3 regions of the Qipengyuania sp. B-5 genome follow, and region 1 is predicted to be linked to each of the others. Evidence: predicted binding sites of a transcription regulator. Region 1 holds the regulator's gene; each other region holds the start of a gene.
The links. The regulator LexA, encoded in region 1, represses DNA repair genes until DNA is damaged. The targets are predictions, from matches to a motif close to GTTCCNCNCTTGTTCT.

Region 2: a site for LexA is predicted at 3,008-3,023, ahead of AC13CE_RS12525 (ATP-dependent helicase). Genes of this name have one in related genera too.
Region 3: a site for LexA is predicted at 2,523-2,538, ahead of uvrA (excinuclease ABC subunit UvrA). Genes of this name have one in related genera too.

The regions. Positions count from the first base shown of each region.
Region 1 covers NZ_JBSXNU010000053.1:226,354-230,953, reverse strand. The annotation lists gene AC13CE_RS13400 (ComEC/Rec2 family competence protein) at 1-1,135, shown strand, start outside; gene lexA (transcriptional repressor LexA) at 1,174-1,875, opposite strand; gene moaC (cyclic pyranopterin monophosphate synthase MoaC) at 2,003-2,476, opposite strand; gene trpC (indole-3-glycerol phosphate synthase TrpC) at 2,633-3,418, opposite strand; gene trpD (anthranilate phosphoribosyltransferase) at 3,415-4,407, opposite strand; gene AC13CE_RS13375 (anthranilate synthase component II) at 4,404-4,600, opposite strand, start outside.
Region 2 covers NZ_JBSXNU010000053.1:48,506-53,105, forward strand. The annotation lists gene AC13CE_RS12520 (sterol desaturase family protein) at 1-692, shown strand, start outside; gene AC13CE_RS12525 (ATP-dependent helicase) at 689-3,001, opposite strand; gene AC13CE_RS12530 (hypothetical protein) at 3,123-3,746, shown strand; gene rsmD (16S rRNA (guanine(966)-N(2))-methyltransferase RsmD) at 3,835-4,380, opposite strand; gene AC13CE_RS12540 (pseudouridine synthase) at 4,377-4,600, opposite strand, start outside.
Region 3 covers NZ_JBSXNU010000042.1:46,549-51,148, forward strand. The annotation lists gene AC13CE_RS07175 (YadA-like family protein) at 1-1,124, opposite strand, end outside; gene AC13CE_RS07180 (hypothetical protein) at 1,121-2,053, opposite strand; gene uvrA (excinuclease ABC subunit UvrA) at 2,550-4,600, shown strand, end outside.

The DNA of each region.
Region 1 (4,600 bases):
CCCGACCGTTCGCAGTTGTGTCGGCGCCGTGCTGGTCTTGATTGCGCTGGCACTTGGGCGCCAGCCTCTTTCCATGCGGATGGTGGCGGTCGCTGCGGGCGTGGTTCTTTTGCTGTGGCCAGAAACCCTGGTAGGGCCGAGCTTCCAGATGAGCTTCGCCGCAGTCATCTCGATAGTGGCGCTCCACAATTCCAGTCCGGTGCGAGAATTCCTCGCCCCGCGCGAGGAGCAATGGGGCAGGTGGCTCGGCCGCCGGGTGCTGATGCTGTTCATCACTGGTCTCGTTATCGAAATTGCGCTCACACCCATCGTGCTCTTTCATTTTCACCGTGCAGGCATTTACGGGGCCTTTGCCAATGTGATCGCGATCCCGTTGGTCACATTTGTCTCTATGCCGCTTATCGCAATCGCACTGTGCTTCGACCTGGTGGGTCTGGGTTCGCCATTCTGGTGGTTGGTCGGCAAGTCGCTCGACCTGCTTCTTGCCATCGCCCGGACGACAGCGGCTCAGCCAGGCGCGGTGAAGCTGATGCCTCATATCGGTATTCTCAATGTTCTCCTCTTCGTTGCCGGCGGACTATGGCTTGCCCTGTGGAAAGGAAGGGGGCGGTTATGGGGCCTTGCGCCTGCCCTGCTTGGGGCAGCACTGCTTAGCCAGGCATCGGCCCCCGATCTGCTGATCGCGCGGGACGGCGCGGATGTCGGCTTTGTCGATCCTGCCGGAAGTCTGTATGTGCTCCGGAATAAGCCCGGCTCCTACGCGCAGGAGAATCTCGTCGAACTGGCGGGTGCCGAAGCGCTGCCTCGGTCGATGGCCGATTGGCCGGGCGCGCGATGTAGTTCCGACTTTTGCAGCATCCCTATGCGCCGCTCCGACAAAGTCTGGCATCTGCTGGTTGCACGCAGCCGCGAACGGATCGACGAGCGCGCTCTCGCTGCCGCGTGTGAACGCTCCGACATTGTGATCGCGGATCGTTGGCTGCCCCGTAGCTGCCGCCCTCGATGGCTAAAGGCCGACGGCCGCTATCTCGATGCGCAAGGGGGGACCACGATATATTTGGAAGACCGGAGGATCGAGACGGTCGCCGCACATCAAGGAATGCATGGCTGGTGGCAAGCACCCGAGCGCCGGTGAAAGAGGCGCCCGGATTTAAACGGACGCCGTCCCTCGGTTCAGTGATATCGACGCAGCAATCCTGCGAGCTTACCCTGAACCTGAACGCGATCGGCTTCATAGAGCTGTGGCTCGTAAGCGCCATTGGCCGGATCAAGCCTGATCATCGCGCCTTCCTTGCGCAGGTATTTGAGCGTTGCTTCCTGGTTGTCGACAAGAGCAACTACAATCTCGCCATCGCGTGCAGTTTCAGTGCGCTTGACCAGTGCAAAATCGCCATCGAAAATGCCTGCTTCGATCATCGAGTCTCCGCTGACTTCGAGCGCATAGTGATCCCCCGGTCCCAGGAGAGCTGCGGGAACCGGCATGGACGACTGGCCTTCGATTGCCTCGATCGGAGCACCGGCGGCAATACGGCCATGGAGAGGCACGTCGATAATATCGTTCGCTGGTGCTACAGCGACCGGTTTGGCCGTATGCGCGGCAATTACGGAATCGTTTGCCGATGTGGGAGCCGCAACAGAACGCGAAGAGCCGGTGACCGAATCTTCCGGTAGTTTAATCACCTCGAGCGCACGGGCCCGATTGGGCAGGCGACGGATAAAGCCACGTTCTTCCAGAGCCGAGATCAGTCGATGAACGCCGGACTTGCTTTTCAGGTCGAGCGCTTCCTTCATCTCTTCGAAAGAAGGCGAAATGCCAGTATCTTCGAGCTTCTGCTGGATGAAGCGAATCAATTCGTGCTGCTTGGCGGTCAGCATCGGGTAACTCCCTATGTTCCTGTTCACAAAGCTGTGAACGAATGTGGAACAATTAGGCAACCGATTTCAGCAAGTCAAGCATTCCCGCGGTTTCAGAACCCGTCAATAGAGAACAAGCGTTCCCGTTTCAGTCCGCCGCTCGCCAGGCGCCGGACTTGCCGCCTGTCTTCTCAAGGAGACGGATTCCCTCGATAACCATGGCGCGATCGAGAGCCTTACCCATGTCGTAGAGCGTGAGGAGCGCGACGCTGACGGCGGTCATCGCTTCCATCTCGACACCTGTCTTGCCGGTCAGGCCAGCCACCGCCGTCACCCGGATAGCTTCTGCTTCCGGTGTGAAGTCGATCTTAATGCTTTCAAGTCCCAGGGGATGGCAAAGGGGTATGAGCTCCCCTGTACGTTTGGCCGCCATTATGCCCGCAATCCGGGCAGTCGCCAAAGCTTCACCCTTGGCTCCGGTGCCCGCCATGATAGCTTCCAGAGCTTCCGGCTTCATCCGAATTCTCCCCTCGGCGGTTGCGCTCCGATCGGTCTCGGATTTTCCGCTGACATCGACCATGCGAGCTGCTCCGGCCTCGTCGAGATGAGTCAGCCTATTCATTTTGAAGCCTTGGGATCCTGAACCGGGTGGACGACATGGACCACAGTCCTGACGAGAAAAATCGACCCATTGCCAGGTCAGCCGCTCGGGCAGATGGGGTTGGGTAGGGGTGAGACATTTTTAGCCTCATGCCATTTTCTCAACTGGTAGGACAGTCTAACCCTGCAATAGCGCCCGCGTCGCAGCCTCTACATCGCCCTGCCGCATGAGGCTCTCGCCGACGAGAAAGCTGCGGACGCCGGATCGCGCAAGACGCTGGCAGTCCCGATGGGTGTCGATCCCGCTTTCGCCGACAAGAAGGGTGCCTGCTGGTGCACGGGAGGAAAGTTCTTCCGTGATGCGAAGATCAGTCTCGAACGTCTTGAGATTACGATTGTTCACTCCAAGAAGCCGTGACTTCAATCCAGCCGCGCGTTCCATCTCAATGGCATCATGGACTTCGACAAGAACGTCCATCCCCCGATCAATCGCAGCCGCCTCGATCTCGATCATCTGCGCATCTTCGAGTGCGGCAACGATAATCAGGATAGCGTCGGCGCCGATCGCCCGTGCCTCTGCCACTTGCCAGGGATCGACCATGAAATCCTTGCGTAAAACCGGCAATGAGCATGCTTCGCGAGCGGCGACCAGGTAATCCTCGTGTCCCTGGAAATAGGGCGCGTCGGTCAGGACCGAAAGGCAGGCGGCACCGCCGGCCTCGTAAGCCCGCGCATGATCGGCAGGGTGAAAATCGGCACGTATCAGCCCCTTCGACGGACTGGCCTTCTTGATCTCGGCAATCAATCCAAAGCCGCTGTCCTGCGCCGCTTCCAGAGATCGCAAGAAACCGCGCGGCTCACCTTGTTCCCGAGCGAGGGCATCCAGATCGGCAAGGCTCCGCTCTGCCTTGCGGACAGCCACTTCATCGCGCTTGGTTGCACAGATCTCCGCGAGCTTGTTCATTGCGCGAGTTCGATCCAGTCGGCCATCAGTTGCTTGGCCCGGCCAGAATCGATTGCCTCGCCGGCCATCTCTGCACCTTCTGTCCAATCGGTAGTTTTCCCCGCGACGATTAACGTGGCGGCGGCGTTGAAGAGTACTGCATCTCGGTAGGGCCCTGGTGCGCCCATCAGCAATGCTTCCAGCGCCTTGGCATTATGCTGAGGATCGCCTCCACGGATCGCTTCGACGGGGGCGTGCGGCAGGTTCGCCTGCACCGCGACGACCCGGCGCATTTCGAAATCATTGCCTTTCACATCGGCCAATTCGTTACCGCCCGCGAGGCTGAGCTCATCAAGGCCCTCGTCACCTGAAGCGATGAAGGTGCGCTCGGTCCCAAGCCTCGCCTTGGCTGCGGCATAGATCGGGACATAGGCCGGCCGTGCAATACCGATCAGTTGTCGCTTCACACCTGCCGGATTGGACAGGGGGCCCATCAGGTTGAATATCGTGCGTACACCCAGTTTCTGGCGGATTGGCTGGATGCGGCCCATCGCCGGGTGATGATTCTTGGCGAAGAGGAAACAAATTCCCAGTTCATTCAGAGTCTTTTCTGCGGTTCTTCCTGCAGCTTCCATGTCAAGGCCGAGCGCCTCCAGCGTATCGGCGGCTCCCGACTTGGAGCTTGCTGCACGATTGCCATGCTTTGCCACCGGCACGCCGCAGGACGCGACCAGAAGGCTTACTGCTGTCGATACGTTGAGGGTGTGATGCCCGTCTCCCCCGGTCCCGCAACAGTCGACTGTACCGTCAGGCGCATCGATCGGGATCAGACGCTCGCGAAGGGCACGCGCCGCCCCGGCGATCTCTTCGGACGTTTCGCTACGCGCTGACATCTCGGCCAGAAAGCGACCAATAGATTCATCGTCGATCTCACCATCGAGAATCCACCCGAACACTTCGTGCGCTTCGGTCTCGTTAAGATGCGTCGTAGCTGAGGGAAGATTTTTCATACGCGCACCTTGGTGTCGATCCCGCACATGGCAAGGAAGTTGGCGAGCAATGCGTGGCCATGTTCTGTGGCTATGCTTTCGGGATGAAACTGGACGCCGTGGATAGGTAGCGTGCGGTGGCGAAAGCCCATCACGCTGGAACCGTCGAGTCCGGGTGTCTCGCTCGTGGCGTTGACTACCAGGCAATCGGGAA
Region 2 (4,600 bases), 180 kb from region 1:
TCACAAATCTCGGATTGACTATCATCAATTCAATCTTGCTGGTGCCACTGTTCGTATTTCCAGAAGGCGCATTACGCTCTGCGATTGGAAGCCCGAATGTCCTTGCCACATCCTGGAACAGTATCCCAGATCCCCTGATATTCGCAGCGGCGGTGCTCGTTTTCGATTTCGTCGTCTATTGGCGGCATCGGTTAGAGCACACGAGGTTCTTCTGGCCGTTCCATGCTACCCATCATGCCGATACGGCAATGCATTGGCTCTCGGTCCTGCGCAAGCATCCCGTGAGCAAGTTGCTAAGCGTGAGTGTAGATATTGCTTTGCTGCTCTTGCTGGGTGTGCCTGAATGGGCGATCGGACTGGCGGGTATCGTGCGCGGTTGGTGGGGATTCTTCATCCACGCCGATGTGCCGTGGACGCTAGGCGTCTTTGGTCATGTCCTCATTTCCCCTGCAGCACATCGCCTGCATCATATCCGTGACGAAGCGCTGATGGGCAGCAACTATGGAAACACGGTCACGTTGTGGGACAAGATGTTCGGCACCTATGTCGACCCGTCACAGTACCTAAACTGTGAAACCGGTATTGCCGAGGGGACCCGGGGGTTGGGCGGTGAGCTCCTGAGACCCTTCGAGCAGCGCTATTGGCGTCGAAAGCGCGAAGAAGAGACGGCCGAAATCGAACCTGCGATCTAGTCGTCGGCCAATTTAACGAAGCTGTCGAGCACTCGCTTTGCACCAGCTTTTTCGAATTCGATCTCCAGCTTGTTTCCTTCCTGGTCAGTAACGACACCATAACCGAACTTATCGTGAAAAACGCGCGCACCGATAGCGATGTCGGTGCGGGGTTTGGCCGCAAAGCTTGCTGCGCTCTTGCCCGGCTCGGCCAGACGTTTGGGTGTACTATCGTATCCGGTTGAAAGGGCTCGCTGCCAACCCGGTCCGCGTGCGGTGCTGCGATCAGGGCGCGCGTTCGAGACATGTGCGAAGGGGTCCTCGTTCTCGGTCCAGTTAGCGCGCCATAGCGAGGCACCGCCACTCATGGTGGTTTCGCTTTCGATGTGCTCGTCGGGCAGTTCTTCGATGAAGCGGCTGGGGATGGAGCTGGTCCACTGGCCATATATTCGCCGGTTGGCCGCGTGAAAGATCGAGCAGCGCCTTTTTGCGCGCGTGATCGCGACATAGGCCAGACGGCGCTCTTCCTCCAGGCTCGCAAGGCCGCCTTCCTCGATAGCGCGTTGGCTGGGGAAGACACCTTCTTCCCAGCCGGGTAGAAAGACATGGTCGAACTCGAGTCCCTTTGCCGCATGCATAGTCATGATGGTGACCTTCTCGCCATCATCTGCCCGATCATTATCCATCACCAGGCTGACATGCTCGAGGAAATCGCCGAGGGTTTCGTATTCTTCCATCGCCCGGGCAAGTTCGGTCATGTTCTCGAGGCGCCCTGTGCTTTCAGCGCTGCGATCCTTCTGGAGCATCTCCTCATAACCGCTTTCGACAAGAACTGTACGTAACAGTTCGGAGGGCGAGACCTTTTCCTCCAGCTCCCGCCAATGGACGAACTGGCCAAGCAAGCCGATCAGCATGTTTCGCGCACGAGCAGGCAATTCGTCGCTATCAGCAAGATCGAGCGAAGCCGCGGCTAACGGCGTCTGGGTCTTACGCGCATGACGGCGCATGGCCTCCAGCGTCTTGGCTCCGAGTCCACGCTTGGGTTGATTGTAAATCCGCTCGAAGGCGAGGTCGTCTGCGGGCTGGGCGATGGTGCGAAGATAGGCGAGGGCGTCACGGATTTCGGCGCGCTCGTAAAACCGGAAACCGCCCACGATGCGGTAATTGAGGCCGGTCTGGATAAAGCGGTCTTCGAATTCGCGGGTCTGGTATTGCGCCCGGACAAGGATCGCGACCTGGTCCAGCGGAGCTCCTTCGCTCTCGAGACGCTCGATCGCCTCGCCGACACGACGCGCTTCTTCGGGCGCGTCCCAGACGCCGACGATCCGGACTTTTTCACCGGCAGGCAGTTCGGTCCACAGTGTCTTGCCTAGTCGCTCACTGTTAGCGTTGATCAGTCCAGATGCTGCTGCAAGAATTTGCGGGGTGGAGCGATAATTCTGTTCCAGCTTGATTACCGCTGCGCCGGGAAAATCCTTCTCGAACTTGAGGATGTTCGCGACTTCTGCGCCGCGCCACGAATAGATCGACTGGTCGTCATCACCCACGACACAGATGTTCTTGCGGGCCTGAGCCAGTAGTCGCAGCCAAAGGTATTGGACCTGATTGGTGTCCTGATATTCGTCAACCAGGATGTATTTGAAGCGCTGCTGATACTGCTCCAGCACGTCATGATGCTGCCGGAAGATATTCAGAATGTGCAGTAGCAAATCACCGAAATCGCATGCATTCAATGCTTTGAGGCGGTCTTGATACAGCCTGTAGAACTGCGTGCCGCGACCGTTGGCATAAGCTTCGTTTTCGACCGCATCGAGATCGCCCGGATTGAGGCCGCGGTTCTTCCAGCGATCGATCAGCCCGGCAAGCTGCCGGGCGGGCCAGCGCTTTTCATCCAGGTCGTTTTCCTGGATCAGTTGCTTGAGCAATCGCAACTGGTCGTCGGTATCGATGATCGTGTAGTTACTCTGCAGCCCGACAAGTTCTGCATGTCGCCGCAGCATCTTCGCGCCGATCGAGTGGAACGTCCCTAGCCAAGGCATGCCTTCGACCGCATCGCCGATATGCCGTCCGACGCGGTGGCGCATCTCGCGGGCAGCCTTGTTGGTGAAGGTGACACAAAGGATCTCACTCGGCCACGCCCGGCGGGTTGCGATGAGATGTGCGAGTCTTGCGGTGAGCGCAGCAGTCTTGCCGGTACCTGCTCCAGCAAGCATCAGCACCGGCCCCTCGGTTGTCAAAACGGCCTCGCGTTGGGGAGGGTTCAATCGCGCCGCATAGGGCGGAATCGTGTCGTTTCCGGCGCTTTCGGCAGAGGCTGGTAATTCGGGCATCGTTCCGGAACAGCTAGGGAACGCGCGTCCGCAACACAAGCCCTGCCGCCCGAAAGAGATTCGGAACTATGCCCCCTCCTGAATAGTATTGGTGGCAATGATCCTCTCAGGAGACATTACTATGAAAAGCATTATTCTCGCGAGCGCTGCCGCGCTTGCCTTCACCGCCGCTCCGGCCGCCGCACAGGATGCGGTAGCGGTCAATGCCGATGGCGATGTTTACGTCCTGACGGACGATCAGCAGATGATGTATGATGGCTGGCCGACAGATCGCCGTACGACATATGATGCCTGGCCACCCGAGGTGCAGGAATACTACTGGACGCTCGACGATGACCAAACCACCGCCTGGTGGGTGCTCAACGACGACCAGCGTGTCCGCGTGTATGAGATGACGCCGGAGCAGCGCACCATGGCCTGGCAACAAATCAACGCCCAGTTGAACGCTCAGAATAACGCGAGCGCAACTGGTACAACGGCACGCACCACCGCCTCTGCGACAAGCTCTGCATCTCCGCGGTTCGTACGAAACGAGGTGATTCAGACAACGCCAGCCGATTACCAGGCGACATCGAATGGCGATGACCTGCCAATTTGCAAGCCTGACCAACAGGACGGCTGCATTAATGGCTGGGAAAAGAACAAGACCGGCAATCGTCCGCTGGAATATTGGCCGGGACGCCCCGCTAGCGAAATCGATGAGCCGCTTCCGGCAACCCGTCCCGACACTGACGACGATATGTGATCGAAATGTTCCGCCGCGCTAATTACTAGCGGCGACGCTTGGAGGGGGCGGGTCCACTTTGTTGGGCCTGCCCTTCTTCCGTACTCTCTCAGTTGGCTAGGGAGAGCAGGGTAATCTTGGCCTTTCCGACAACGCGCTCAGCTTCGATTTCGAGCTTCTTGATCGCGATTTCCTCGTTCTTGCGGGTTTCAAGCGCAATCCAGGTCGCCGGCCCGATCCATCCGAGCCGGACCATCCGATCCAGCGCCACCTGGCCTGCTCCTGTCTCATAGGGCGGATCCAGCAGAATGAGATCGTGGACAGTTTTTGCAGGCCCGAGACTCATCACCGAACCCTGCTGCACCTGAGCACGACCGCGAGCATCGAAAGCCTCTACATTCGCCCGTATCGCCTTCACTGCGTCGGCATCCTGTTCGACGAACAGGCAGTGCGCCGCACCACGGGAAAGTGCCTCCAGCCCGAGTGCACCTGAACCGGCAAAAAGGTCGAGCACCGAAAGTCCCTCGAAACTGCCGAGACGGCTGTTGAGCATGCTGAACAGCGTTTCGCGAGTACGATCGGCGGTGGGGCGGGTGGCATCACCTTTAGGTGCGATCAATTTGCGTCCTCGCCATTCCCCGGCAATGATCCTCACTTGCGCCCTCCGCGCGACAAGTCGCGCTTAAACGCTTCTACATCGCCGCGTTTCAATTCGATGGCCTGGCCGCGGGGTAGGTCGCCGAGATGGAAAGGGCCGTACCCGATGCGCAGGAGACGATTCACCTCCAGCCCTAAGTGCTCGAGAATGCGCCGAACTTCGCGGTTCTTTCCTTCCCGCAGTGTCATTTCAATCCAGCGGTTACGCCCAGAACCCC
Region 3 (4,600 bases), on a different contig from region 1:
GCAACTCGGAGGTCCGTATACTCGATTGCCTCGGCAAAACGCTGGTCGGTATACCCCATCGTTTGCTCCATGACGTTATTCAGCCCCGATTGGAGCTGGCCCAGATTGACCGCATCGGTAGCGGCCATCCCGTTGGCAACGTTGTGCAGCCTGACCGGAGCGCTTGCATCGGCCCCGACAAGGGTGACGTCGTTAGTAACTGTGCCGCCATTGCTCACGGTCGGATCGTCGGGATCCGAATATTGCACGGCTACGACCGTGCTGCCGGACAGGTTGTTGTTGATCGTTTCGATATCCGCTGCGTTTTGCGCCACGTTCTGGTTCGTCTCGAAAAGCTGGCTTCCGTTGACGGCCTCGGTGGAATCCGCGGAAAGCGTCCCTGCCGCCACATTGGTAACCGTTACGGCTCCCCCGCTGGCACCTACGAATGCCGCAGTATAGGTCGGCACATCGCTGGGCGTGGTGCCGTCCGCATCCGAAACGTAAGTGACCGGTACGTTGGCGAGCTGGATCTGGATGTCCGTAATATTCGTCGTATTCGTTTCGACGCGGGTATCGAGGTTTACGATGTCGCCTTCGTTGACGGTAACCCGGTCGTCGATCGAAGCGATGTCGCCCTCGTTCACGGTGACCCGGTCATCGATTGCGGCGATATCTCCTTCGTTTACAGTGACCCGGTCGTCGATTGCAGCGATGTCGCCCTCGTTTACGGTGACCCGATCGTCGATCGCGGCAATATCTCCTTCATTGGTCGTGACACGTCCGTCGAGATCGATAATATCGCCCTCGTTGACGGTTACACGACCATCCAGATCGGCGATATCGCCTTCGTTCACCGTGACCCGCCCGTCGAGATCGGCAATGTCGTTCTCGTTCTGGGTTATCCGTCCGTCGAACTCACCCACGGTCACCTGGATATCGCCAACGTCCGTCTGGAGATCGGCTATCGCCGAAGAATTGTCGGCAATATCGGCTTCGTTTTGCGTTACCCGTCCATCAAGCGCCGAAACTGCCTGATTGGTTTCAAAAAGCTGGGATCCATTGACGGCATCGGGCGAGGTCGCATCCAGGGCGCCCGGTGCGACATTGGTGATCGTGGTGCCACCAGCGCCGCCCAACGTCACACTCGCCTGGGTGGCATCGTTATATTGTCCTGCAACGCCGCGATATCGCCCTCGTTTGCGGTGACCCGTCCGTCTATTGCCGCGATTTCACCCTCGTTCACGGTAACACGACCATCGATAGCGGTAATATCGCCCTCATTGACGGTGACCCGTCCATCGAGTGTGGCGATATCATCGGCATTGGTACCCACTGCCTCGTTGGTGGCGAACAGTTGCGACCCGTTTACCGCATCGCTCGAACCGGCGGAGACAGCGCCCTCTGCGACATTGGTCACCAGCGTACCCGATGCGCCATCGAGCGTGACCGAACCATGGCTTGCGTCATCGTACTGGACCGCATCCGCCGTTGCGGCGGCGATGGATGCATCGACCTGACCGACTGTCGCAGCATCGGTGGCCGCCGTTCCATCGGCTACATTGACGATCTGGCGTTCGGCACCGACAGCACCCACCGAAACGGTGTCGGCCCGATCGGCCACGGACCCCGCTCCCAGGGCCACGCTGTTCGCGGCAGTCACGGAAGCATCGGTGCCGATGGCGACCGCGCCCGTGGCGCCAACCGCCGTGCTGGCATTGTTGCCGAATGCAATGGCATCGACTTCGCCTGCCGAAGCCACCTGTCCGTTGGCCCCGAGACCGGAAACCCGGTTGCCACCAATCTCGATACCGCCTTCCTCGTCGAGCGTGAGATTGTCAGCCGTAATATTGCAGTCGTCCGAAGCGGTAATGACGTTCCCTTCGGTGTCGAGTATCTGCAGGCTGATGGGATCGCCTTCCGCTGCATCCGCCAGGATCGAGCTGAGGTCGATGTCGAGATCGGTAATCGTTGCGAGCGGTGCCAAGATCAGCGTTATGGTCGTGATATCGTTTACCGTCGTCTCAATTTGATTCACGATCGGCTCGTTTACCGCTCCAATTACTTCGGTCACCGCAGATCTGGGCAAGGTGATTCCGGAACAGACATCCACGACCGGCTGTAGTTCTTGGGCTTGCGCCGGAGTGACAGTAGCCGTTCCACCGACCACTACAAGACTCAGGGCCAGTGTACTGACCCCGGTTGCACGAAAAGTGTTATGGATCATCACTAAAAGACCTCCTGCTTAAGCTTATACGTCTATTTGTGACTTATAATTCTCAGCAGTAATCAAAAGGTACTTTGTGGATTTTGTAAATTAGGTTATGATACCTAAATCAAATGTTATATTTAATTAGAGGTATGATCTTATTTACGGACATTTGCCGGTCGAAGTACCGTCAGTTTCGATATTCTCCCGGCGTTCGGATCTGTCTTCGCCCCACGCCTTTGCAATCGGGGAGTGGGTGCCTATTTGTGAAGCAACCGGGAAGGGCATCGATGCCGAATTGGTATCGGTCGTGAACGACCTCCCTTGACCCAGGCGAACAATTCGGGAACACGCTTCCTTCATGGCACTTACCAAAATCTCTGTCCGCGGCGCGCGGGAGCATAATCTCAAGGGCGTCGATATCAACCTGCCGCGCGATGCGCTGATCGTGATCACGGGCCTTTCCGGCTCGGGCAAATCCTCGCTCGCCTTCGATACGATCTATGCCGAAGGTCAGCGGCGCTACGTGGAATCGCTCAGCGCCTATGCGCGCCAGTTCCTCGAGATGATGCAGAAGCCCGATGTCGAGCATATAGACGGGCTCAGCCCCGCTATCTCGATCGAGCAGAAGACCACCAGCCGCAATCCGCGTTCGACCGTGGCGACCGTCACCGAGATCTACGATTACATGCGCTTGCTGTGGGCGAGGGTGGGGGTGCCGTACTCTCCCGCCACCGGACTGCCGATCGAGGCACAGACGGTCTCCAACATGGTCGACCGGGTGATGGCGTTGCCCGAAGGCACGCGGCTCTACCTGCTCGCGCCGGTCGTGCGCAGACGCAAGGGCGAATACCGCAAGGAACTGGCCGAATGGCAGAAGGCCGGCTTTACCCGCGTCCGTATCGACGGCGAAATGTATCCGATCGAGGAAGCGCCCGCGCTCGACAAGAAGTTCAAGCACGACATCGAAGTCGTGGTCGACCGGCTCGCGGTCAAGGAAGGCATCGAGACGCGGCTGGCCGACAGTTTCGAACAGGCGCTCAAGCTCGCTGACGGACTTGCCTATGTGGACTTGGCCGATGGCGTGGTGCCGGGCCGCGAGGGCGAAACAGAAGGTGGCGGCGCGATGAAAGGTGCGGGCATTCCCGCCAACCGCATCGTGTTCTCCGAACGCTTTTCCTGTCCGGTCAGCGGGTTCACCATCGAAGAGATCGAGCCGCGGCTGTTCTCGTTCAACGCGCCGCAGGGGGCCTGCCCGACCTGTGACGGGATCGGCGAAAAGCAGCTGTTCGATCCGCAGCTGGTTGTGCCGAACGAAGCGCTGAGCCTGAAAAAGGGCGCAGTTGTGCCCTGGGCGAAGAGCAACCCGCCATCGCCCTATTACATGCAGGTGCTCGCCAGCCTGGCGAAGGAATACGAGTTCGATCTCACCACGCCGTGGGAGGATTTCGACAGCGAAATCCGCGACATCATCCTCTATGGCACCAAAGGACGCGCGATCCCGCTCACCTTCAAGGACGGTCGCAAGCAGTACACGGTGAAGAAGCCGTTCGAAGGCGTGATCGGCAATCTCAACCGCCGCATGCTGCAGACCGAAAGCGCCTGGATGCGCGAGGAGCTGGCCAAGTTCCAGACCGCGCAGCCATGCGAGACCTGCAATGGCAAGCGCCTCAATGAAAAGGCGCTGGCGGTGAAGATCGGCCAAGGTGTGAACGCCACGGACATCGCCACCCCCACCAAGATGAGCGTCGCCGATGCGAAGGACTGGTTCCTCGCGCTGCCCGATCAGCTGGGCGACACGCAGCAGCAGATCGCACGCGCCATCCTCAAGGAAATCAACGAGCGGCTGGGCTTCCTCGACAATGTCGGGCTCGATTACCTCAATCTCGACCGGACCAGCGGCACGCTGAGCGGCGGGGAAAGCCAGCGCATCCGCCTCGCCAGCCAGATCGGTTCGGGCCTCTCGGGCGTGCTCTATGTGCTCGACGAGCCCAGTATCGGCCTGCACCAGCGCGACAACGACCGGCTGCTGGAAACGCTGAAGCGCCTGCGCGATCTCGGCAATACGGTGATCGTGGTGGAGCATGACGAGGATGCGATCCGCGCTGCCGATTACGTCGTCGATCTGGGGCCCGGCGCTGGCGTCCATGGGGGCGAGGTGGTGGCCGAAGGCACGCTGAAACAGGTGCTCAAGTCGAAGAAGTCGCTCACCGCCGCCTATCTCACCGGCCGCCGTGCGATCGAGGTTCCGGCCAAGCGCCGCAAGGGCAACGGGCACAAGCTCACCGTCCACGGTGCACGGGCGAACAACCTCACCGATGTCACCGCTTCGATCCCGCTCGGCACCTTCACCTGCGTCACCGGGGTTTCGGGCAGCGGCAAGTCGAGCTTCACCATCGACACGCTCTATGC